Bosea sp. 685: one gene and its partner. The protein of the gene in region 1 interacts with the protein of each later gene in a pairwise test. Links are inferred from orthologs where the notes say so. Each region holds a gene or a part of one and is shown on either strand. Other genes may lie near its edges.

What was found. The genes of interacting proteins can lie anywhere in the genome.
Region 2: the proteins of rpe (region 1) and eno interact in binary tests that used the Escherichia coli proteins (3 or more experiments, as listed by UniProt). The link is inferred for Bosea sp. 685 from one-to-one orthologs.

What each region holds. Positions count from the first base shown.
Region 1 is NZ_CP134779.1:1,841,649-1,845,457, forward strand. What follows is about bases 953-3,809. They hold rpe (ribulose-phosphate 3-epimerase), read left to right. Parts: upstream 953-1,967; coding sequence 1,968-2,651; downstream 2,652-3,809. Other genes in these bases: RMR04_RS09995 (hypothetical protein), read left to right, coding at 953-1,138; RMR04_RS10000 (glutathione S-transferase family protein), read left to right, coding at 1,236-1,913; purB (adenylosuccinate lyase), read left to right, coding at 2,797-3,809. Also shown: more of RMR04_RS09995, read left to right, coding at 173-952. UniProt on the Escherichia coli protein: Catalyzes the reversible epimerization of D-ribulose 5-phosphate to D-xylulose 5-phosphate.
Region 2 is NZ_CP134779.1:2,475,048-2,478,918, forward strand. Bases 267-3,185 are described here. They hold eno (phosphopyruvate hydratase), read right to left. Parts: upstream 2,409-3,185; coding sequence 1,125-2,408; downstream 267-1,124. Other genes in these bases: RMR04_RS13125 (hypothetical protein), read left to right, coding at 336-1,034; queF (preQ(1) synthase), read left to right, coding at 2,538-2,993; RMR04_RS13140 (MFS transporter), read right to left, coding at 2,994-3,185. Outside these bases: RMR04_RS13120 (DMT family transporter), read right to left, coding at 1-107; more of RMR04_RS13140, read right to left, coding at 3,186-3,871. UniProt on the Escherichia coli protein: Catalyzes the reversible conversion of 2-phosphoglycerate (2-PG) into phosphoenolpyruvate (PEP). It is essential for the degradation of carbohydrates via glycolysis.

The sequences.
Region 1 (3,809 bases):
CCAAAGTTTCGCAAGATTTGCGCCAATCGGCGGCAAGCCGTGGGTTTGCCTCGCTTTGCCGGCTTTCTCTCGCAATTTTCTGCGGACGCAGGGCGGGCCTGCGGCGATGGCGGGTGACGCAAGGCGGCAGATCGGCGAGTGTCGCGGCCCTTCCAGTCCAAACCGGGCCTTCATGCTTTCGCGTTTCGCCGCTTCAATCGCCGCCGCTTTGGCCTGGCTCGGCCGTCATGGCACGCAAGGTTTCGCGCTCTCGATCTTCCTCGGACTGGCCTTGCCGCAGTTCTCGGCTGCGGCGCGTCCGGTGCTGCCGATCACGATTTTCTGCTTCACCACGATCGTGTTCATGCGGGCCGATCTCGGCATCATCGCCGGGCTTGTGCGGCGGCCGGGCAAGCTCATCCTCTCCTGTCTCTGGCTGGTCGCGGCGCCGGTCCTGATGATCGGCGGGGCCTTCCTCCTGCTTGGTCGGGAGGCGCTCGATCCGGGGCTGCTGCTGGGGCTCGCCATCATGGGCGCCGCGCCGCCGATCATGTCGTCGCCGGCGGTTGCGATCCTCTATAGCTTCGAGCCGTCGCTGATCATCGCCTGCGTTATCCTGACCACGATCATCAGCCCGATTGTCGCGCCCTTCCTGGTCGAATTGCTGGCGGGCGCCGCTGTGCCGCTCGACAGCTGGGTCTTGGCGTTCAGGCTTTTGCTCTTCGTCGGCGGTGGCATGGCGGTCGCGGCGGCGTTACGGGTCTGGCTCGGCGTCGCGCGGATCAAGGGGATGAAGGCCAATCTCGATGGTTTTGGCGTGCTGATGTATTTCATCTTCGCCATCGCCGCGATGGACGGCGTCACGCAGGCGGCGATCGACGATCCCAAGCGCGTCCTGCTCTTCCTGGCCTGCGTCTTCGCGGTCTCGGGCTTCGGGCTGCTCACGGCCTATTTCGTCTTGCGCCGCCTGCCGGCCTCGGAGCGCTTCATGATCGGCTACGGCTCGGGCCAGCGGAACATGGGCATGATCGTTGCGGCGCTGGGAGCCGGCGTGCCGCCCTCGACCTTCCTGTTCTTTGCCCTGGCGCAGTTCCCGATCTATCTGCAGCCTTGGCTGCTGCGCGGCCTCGCGGCGCGTATTCGCCGCAGGGAGGCCTGAAGTCTTGGACCTGAAGCCTGAGGTTTGAAGTCTCCTGCCGTGAGCTGACGGCTCGCTTTGCGAAGGTCGCCCCAACGAAACCGGGGGCCTCGCCGTCATGATCACGCTCTATTCCGGGCCGCTCAGCCTGTTCTCCCGCAAGGTCGAGATCGCGCTGCGGGAGAAGGCGCTGCCTTTTGAGCGCATCATGGTGCCCTTCAGCCAGACCGCGGGCTATGAGCCCAGGCATCCTGAAGTGCTGGCGCTGAACCCGAAAAGGCAGGTGCCGATCCTGAATGACGAAGGGTTTGTCGTCTACGATTCCACGATCATCCTCGAATATCTCGATGAGGCCTATCCGCAGCCGTCGCTCTATCCCAAGACCCCGGCGGAGCGCGCCCGCTGCCGGCTGGACGAGCTGTTCGCGGACGAAATCCTGTTCATGGCCGTGCGCCCGCTGATGCATCGCAGCGAGCCGCCGACGGCGGACCGCAACAAGCGGGTGGCGCAGGAGACCGATGCGCTGATCGCCGAGGCCGAGCTCGCGCGGCATTATTGCGGGCTTAATGAGCGATTGGCCGGCCGCGACTTCTTCGGCGAGGCGTTGTCCGTGGCCGATATCGGGCTGTTCATGACCCTGTTTTGGGGCTTGCGTCTCGGCGGCCCGTCGCTAGCCGACTATAGCGAGCTTGCCGGCTGGTTTGGCCGTTTGAGCAGCCGGTCGGCCTTCGCTGTGGCCGTTGAGGAAGTGACCGAGGCCGACCGGCGGCTGTCATACCCGGTGAAGCGGCGTTGAAAAGCCTCTGGATTTGATTGCGGCGCCGGCCTGCGGGCGTTAAACGCTTGGCGCATGAGCGCTCCCATCCGTATCGCCCCCTCGATCCTCTCGGCCGATTTCTCGAAGCTGGGCGAGGAAGTGCGTGCGATCGACGAGGCGGGGGCCGACTGGATCCATTGCGATGTGATGGATGGGCATTTCGTGCCCAACATCACCTTCGGGCCGGATGTGCTGAAGGCGATCCGCCCCTGCACCAAGAAGCCCTTCGACGTGCATCTGATGATCGCGCCGGTCGATCCTTATGTCGAAGCCTTCGCCAAGGCGGGCGCCGATCTCATTTCGTTCCATGTCGAGGCCGGGCCGCATGCCCACCGGACGCTGCAGACGATCCGGGGCCACGGCAAGCAGGCCGGCATCGTGCTCAATCCCGGCACGCATGAAAGCGCCATCGAGCCGCTGCTCGACGATCTCGACCTGATCCTGCTGATGACTGTCAATCCCGGCTTCGGCGGGCAGAGCTTCATCCGCTCCGTGCTCGAGAAGATCGCCCGGGTGCGTGCTATGATGGGCGAGCGGCCGATCGCACTCGAAATCGATGGCGGGGCTAGCCCTGAGACCGCGCCGCTCGCGGCAAAGGCCGGAGCGAATGTTCTCGTCGCCGGCTCTGCCGTGTTCAAGGGCGGACCTGCCGCCTATGCCGCCAATATCTCCGCGATCCGCAAGGCGGCCGAAGCCGCGCGTGGGCAGTGGGTTTAAGGTTTTAGTACAGCCCTCATCCTGAGGAGCCGCGAAGCGGCGTCTCGAAGGATGATCCAGCGAGCGCCTTCTGGAGCATCCTTCGAGACGCGCTCCTGCGGAGCGCTCCTCAGGATGAGGGCTCGTTTGTCATAAGGACGAGACGATGATCCCGCGCTATTCCCGCCCCGAGATGGTTGCGATCTGGGAGCCGCAGACCCGCTTCCGGATCTGGTTCGAGATCGAGGCGCATGCCACCGACAAGCTCGCCGAGCTCGGCGTGGTGCCAAAGGAGGCTGCGGCCACGATCTGGGCCAAGGCCAAGGACGCGACCTTCGATGTCGCGCGCATCGACGAGATCGAGCGCGTCACCAAGCATGACGTCATCGCGTTTCTCACGCATCTGGCCGAGATCGTCGGGCCGGAAGCCCGCTTCGTCCATCAGGGCATGACCTCCTCGGATATTCTCGACACAACGCTCTCGGTGCAGCTCGCGCGCGCCACCGACCTCTTGATCGCGGATGTCGATGCACTGCTTGCGGCGATCAAGCGCCGGGCTTTCGAACACAAGCTGACGCCGACAATCGGCCGTTCGCATGGCATCCACGCCGAGCCGGTGACCTTCGGGCTGAAGCTGGCGCAAGCCTATGCCGAGTTCGACCGCTGCAAGGCCCGATTGGTCGCAGCTCGGGCCGAGATCGCGACCTGCGCGATCTCGGGCGCGGTCGGCACCTTCGCCAATATCGATCCGAGTGTGGAGGCCTATGTCGCTGAGAAGATGGGGCTGAGTGTCGAGCCGGTCTCGACCCAGGTCATCCCGCGCGACCGGCATGCGATGTATTTCGCCACGCTTGGCGTCGTGGCCTCCTCGGTCGAGCGACTCGCGACCGAGATCCGGCATCTGCAGCGCACCGAGGTCTATGAGGCGGAGGAGTTCTTCTCGCCCGGCCAGAAGGGCTCCTCGGCGATGCCGCACAAGCGCAACCCGGTGCTGACCGAGAACCTGACCGGGCTTGCCCGCCTCGTGCGCGGCATGGTCGTGCCGGCGCTGGAGAATGTCGCGCTCTGGCATGAGCGCGACATCTCGCATTCCTCGGTCGAGCGGATGATCGGCCCCGACGCCACGGTGACGCTCGATTTCGCGCTCGCTCGGCTGACTGGCGTCGTCGACAAGCTGCT
Region 2 (3,871 bases), 630 kb from region 1 along the record:
TTGAGGATGGCATGCCGGCTGACGACGAAGTTCGCGCCGAAGATCGCCATGGCCACGACCATGCCGCCAAAGGCGAGCCGCCAGCGCAGGCGGTCTCGCGCCAGCATGGACTCCGAAAGCGGTGCGACCTTGTGCATGCCCCCTTGTTATCGCTTCCGTCGTCTCTCCCGTTAGAGGTTACGATGCATGGGAGCTGTGCGATTTTTCGCAGCGCAGCAGAGACTTTGCGGCGCAGCAGAAACAAACTGAGATAATCGATCTTAATTGCACCTTGCTTCGGCCTTTCTCGCGCCGGCTGCAGGCGGTTCTCTGGGCAGGTTCATGGAGAACCGAATATGACCCTTTCCTCCGTCTTCGCCGGTTCGAAGCGCTTTCTCGGCCATGTCGGTAACCAGGCTGCGGTCTCGATCGTGGCGTCTGCGGTCGCGGCGGCGTTTCTCGCTCTGCCCGAGGCGGTTACGACCGCGCCTGGCCTGATCGCGGCGAAGGCCGAATCTCAGGGCTGGGTCTCTCCCGTCGCGCCTGACGGCAAGATCAGGGAGCGCCATCACGATGCGGGAGGCGGCGAGGCGCTGACACAATCGCTGAGCGGGCGCGGCCTGATCGTGCCGGCTGCTTCGGCGATGCCGATGGCGGTGGCCTGGGCGCAGCCCGAGACCGGATTGCCGCCGGCGCCTCAGCCCAGCTCGGTCGTGACCGCCGAGGTTCATGCGCGGACGGTGCAGGTGCTGCCCCCTGTCCGCAAAGCCGCGCCGGCGGGTGAGAAGACCGCGCCGGCGGGTGAGCGCTCGCGCCAGGTCGCGGAAGCGGCGCCGCAATTGATCTTGCCGGCCGTTCAGGTGGTCGAAGCCGCTTCAGTGTCGGACGGGTTCGAACCCGTGGCTGTGGCGCGGCCGGCGCCGACGATCCTCGGCCGGGCCGTGCCCGAGCCGGTCGCGCGTGTCGGCGACGTCATGTCGAGCGCCGTTGGGACTGTCGGCGCGGCGGGCTTCTGGACGCTGTCGCGGGCGTCCAGCCTGTTGCCACGCCTTTAGCCGGCTTGGCTAGAGCAATTTCCGGTCCGATTGGATCGGAAATTGCTCTAGGCCTTTGTTTTAACGCATTTTCTTCAGTGCTTTAGCCCCTCAGGCGAGGGCCTTTAGGGCGTCGCGCCCGGCATAGATCGCCTGTGCGCCCAGCTCTTCCTCGATGCGCAGGAGCTGATTGTACTTCGCCGTCCGGTCGGAGCGGGCGAGCGAGCCTGTCTTGATCTGCCCGCAATTGGTCGCGACCGAGAGATCGGCGATGGTCGAATCCTCGGTCTCGCCCGAGCGATGCGACATCACGGCGGTATAGCCGGCGCGCTGCGCCATTTCGACGGCAGCCAGCGTCTCGGTCAGCGTGCCGATCTGGTTGACCTTGACCAGGATCGAGTTGGCCGTCTTCGCCTTGATGCCGCGCGACAGGCGCGTCACGTTCGTGACGAAGAGGTCGTCGCCGACGAGCTGGCACTTCGAGCCGATCGCGTCGGTCAGCGCCTTCCAGCCCTCCCAGTCGTCCTCGGCCATGCCGTCCTCGATTGAGACGATCGGATAATTGCCGACAAGCTTGGCAAGGTATTTGGCCTGCGCCTTGGGATCGCGGGTTTTACCTTCACCTTCATAGACATAGGAGCCATCCTTGAAGAACTCGGTTGCGGCGCAGTCGAGCGCCAGCGCGATGTCCTCGCCGGGCTTGTAGCCCGCCTTCTCGACCGCCTGCATGACGAAATCGAGCGCGGCTTCGGCCGATTTCAGGTTCGGCGCAAAGCCGCCCTCATCGCCGACATTGGTGTTGTGGCCGGCGTCGTGCAGCGCCTTCTTCAGCGTGTGGAAGATCTCCGAGCCCATGCGCAGCGCCTCCGCGAAGGAGGGCGCGCCGATCGGCATGACCATGAACTCCTGGAAGTCGATCGGATTATCGGCATGGGCGCCGCCATTGACGATGTTCATCATCGGCACCGGCAGGACGCGCGCCTGCGTGCCGCCGACATAGCGGTAGAGTGCCAGGCCCGAGGCTTCGGCAGCGGCCTTGGCAACGGCGAGCGAGACGCCGAGGATGGCGTTGGCGCCGAGCTTGCTCTTGTTGGGGGTGCCGTCGAGCTCGATCATTGCCGCGTCGATGGCGACCTGATCCTCGGCGTCCATGGCGACGAGCTGTTCGGCGATCGCGACATTGACGGCCTCAACCGCCTTGAGCACGCCCTTGCCGAGATAGCGGCTCTTGTCGCCATCGCGCAGCTCGACCGCCTCATGCGCGCCGGTCGAGGCGCCGGAGGGAACGGCGGCGCGGCCCATCGAGCCGTCTTCGAGCACGACATCGACCTCGACGGTCGGGTTGCCGCGGCTGTCGAGAATCTGACGGCCGATGATGTCGATGATCGCGGTCATGGGAGGCTCCGGAGAACGGCAGGACAGGATTGATGGCGCGCTTCTAGCCAACGCAGCGCCGAACGGAAAGGGGCGGGTGGCGTTTGCGGCTCCGAGGTCATAAAAGGCCGCCTTCAAGGAGCATTCGCGATGACCCTCGACGCCTCGACCCTGCAGCTCGGCCAGCACAGCGCCTTGCCCGCCTCGCCGGAGGAGGCGCGCCTCGACCGCGTGCCCAATCCGCATGCCGGCACGAACTATCTCGCCCGCTTCACCTGCCCGGAGTTCACCTCGATCTGCCCGGTTACTGGGCAGCCCGATTTCGGCATCCTGGTGATCGACTATCTGCCGGGCGACTGGCTGGTCGAATCCAAGTCGCTGAAGCTCTATCTCGGCGCCTTCCGTAACCATGGCGCCTTCCACGAGGACTGCACCGTCAATATCGGCAAGACGCTGGTCGAGCTGCTGCAGCCGGTCTGGTTCCGCATCGGCGGCTACTGGTATCCGCGCGGCGGCATCCCGATCGACGTGTTCTGGCAGACGGACGAGCCGCCCAAGGGCCTCTGGTTGCCCGACCAGGGCGTCGCGCCCTATCGCGGTCGCTGATCAGGTTCGGCTGCCGGCCAGCGGCAGGATGCGCGGCGTGAGCTGCCCGAGCGTGGCGATCGCGATGGCGAAGATCACGATCGCGGCGCCCGTGCCGATGAGGTGCATCAGCACGCCCATCACCACCGGCCCCATCGCCTGACCAAGAAAGAAGCAGCAGGCGAACAGGGCGACCGCCGACCCGCGCACGCTCGGCGCCAGTTCAGTCGCCTGCGCCTGGAAGGTGCCGTGCAGCAGGAAGAAGCCAAAACCCTGGAAGCTGAAAAGGATGACGGCGCTCCACCAGGGCCAGTCGAAGGCAAACAGCGCGAGCGCGCAGGCGCAGATCGCCCCGCCGACGCGCGTCATCAGCGAGGGGCCGAGGCGCTCGACCAGGATCCGGGTCAGAAGCCCATAAACCAGGCAGCCGAAGCCCATGCCAGCGATGGCGAGGCCGGCTTGTGCCGGGCCGACGCCCGAGCGCTCGGCCAGGATGGCCGCGACATAGGACGGGATGCCGAAGAGCAGGATGCCTTCGGTGATGACGAGGCCGTAGAGCAGCTTCGTCTTGGGGTTTGAGAACACCGTCTTGTAGTTCGCGATCGCGCCCGCAAGGCTCAAGGGTTGACGCGTGACGTTGCGGCGCGGCTTCAGCACGAAAGCGACGAGAAGGGCGGCCAGGACCGCGATGACCGCCGCCGACAGGAAGGCCGCGCGCCAGCCGGCATGGGTCGCGATGATGCCGGAGCAGGCCGAGCCCGACATCTGCCCCACTATCATCAGCACGAGGAAGCGGCCAAGTGCGACCTGCCGCTCCTGCATTGGGGCGCGATCGCCGATCGCCGCCATCGCGATGGGAATGACGCCCCCCGAGGCGATGCCGGTCAGCGCGCGCAGCA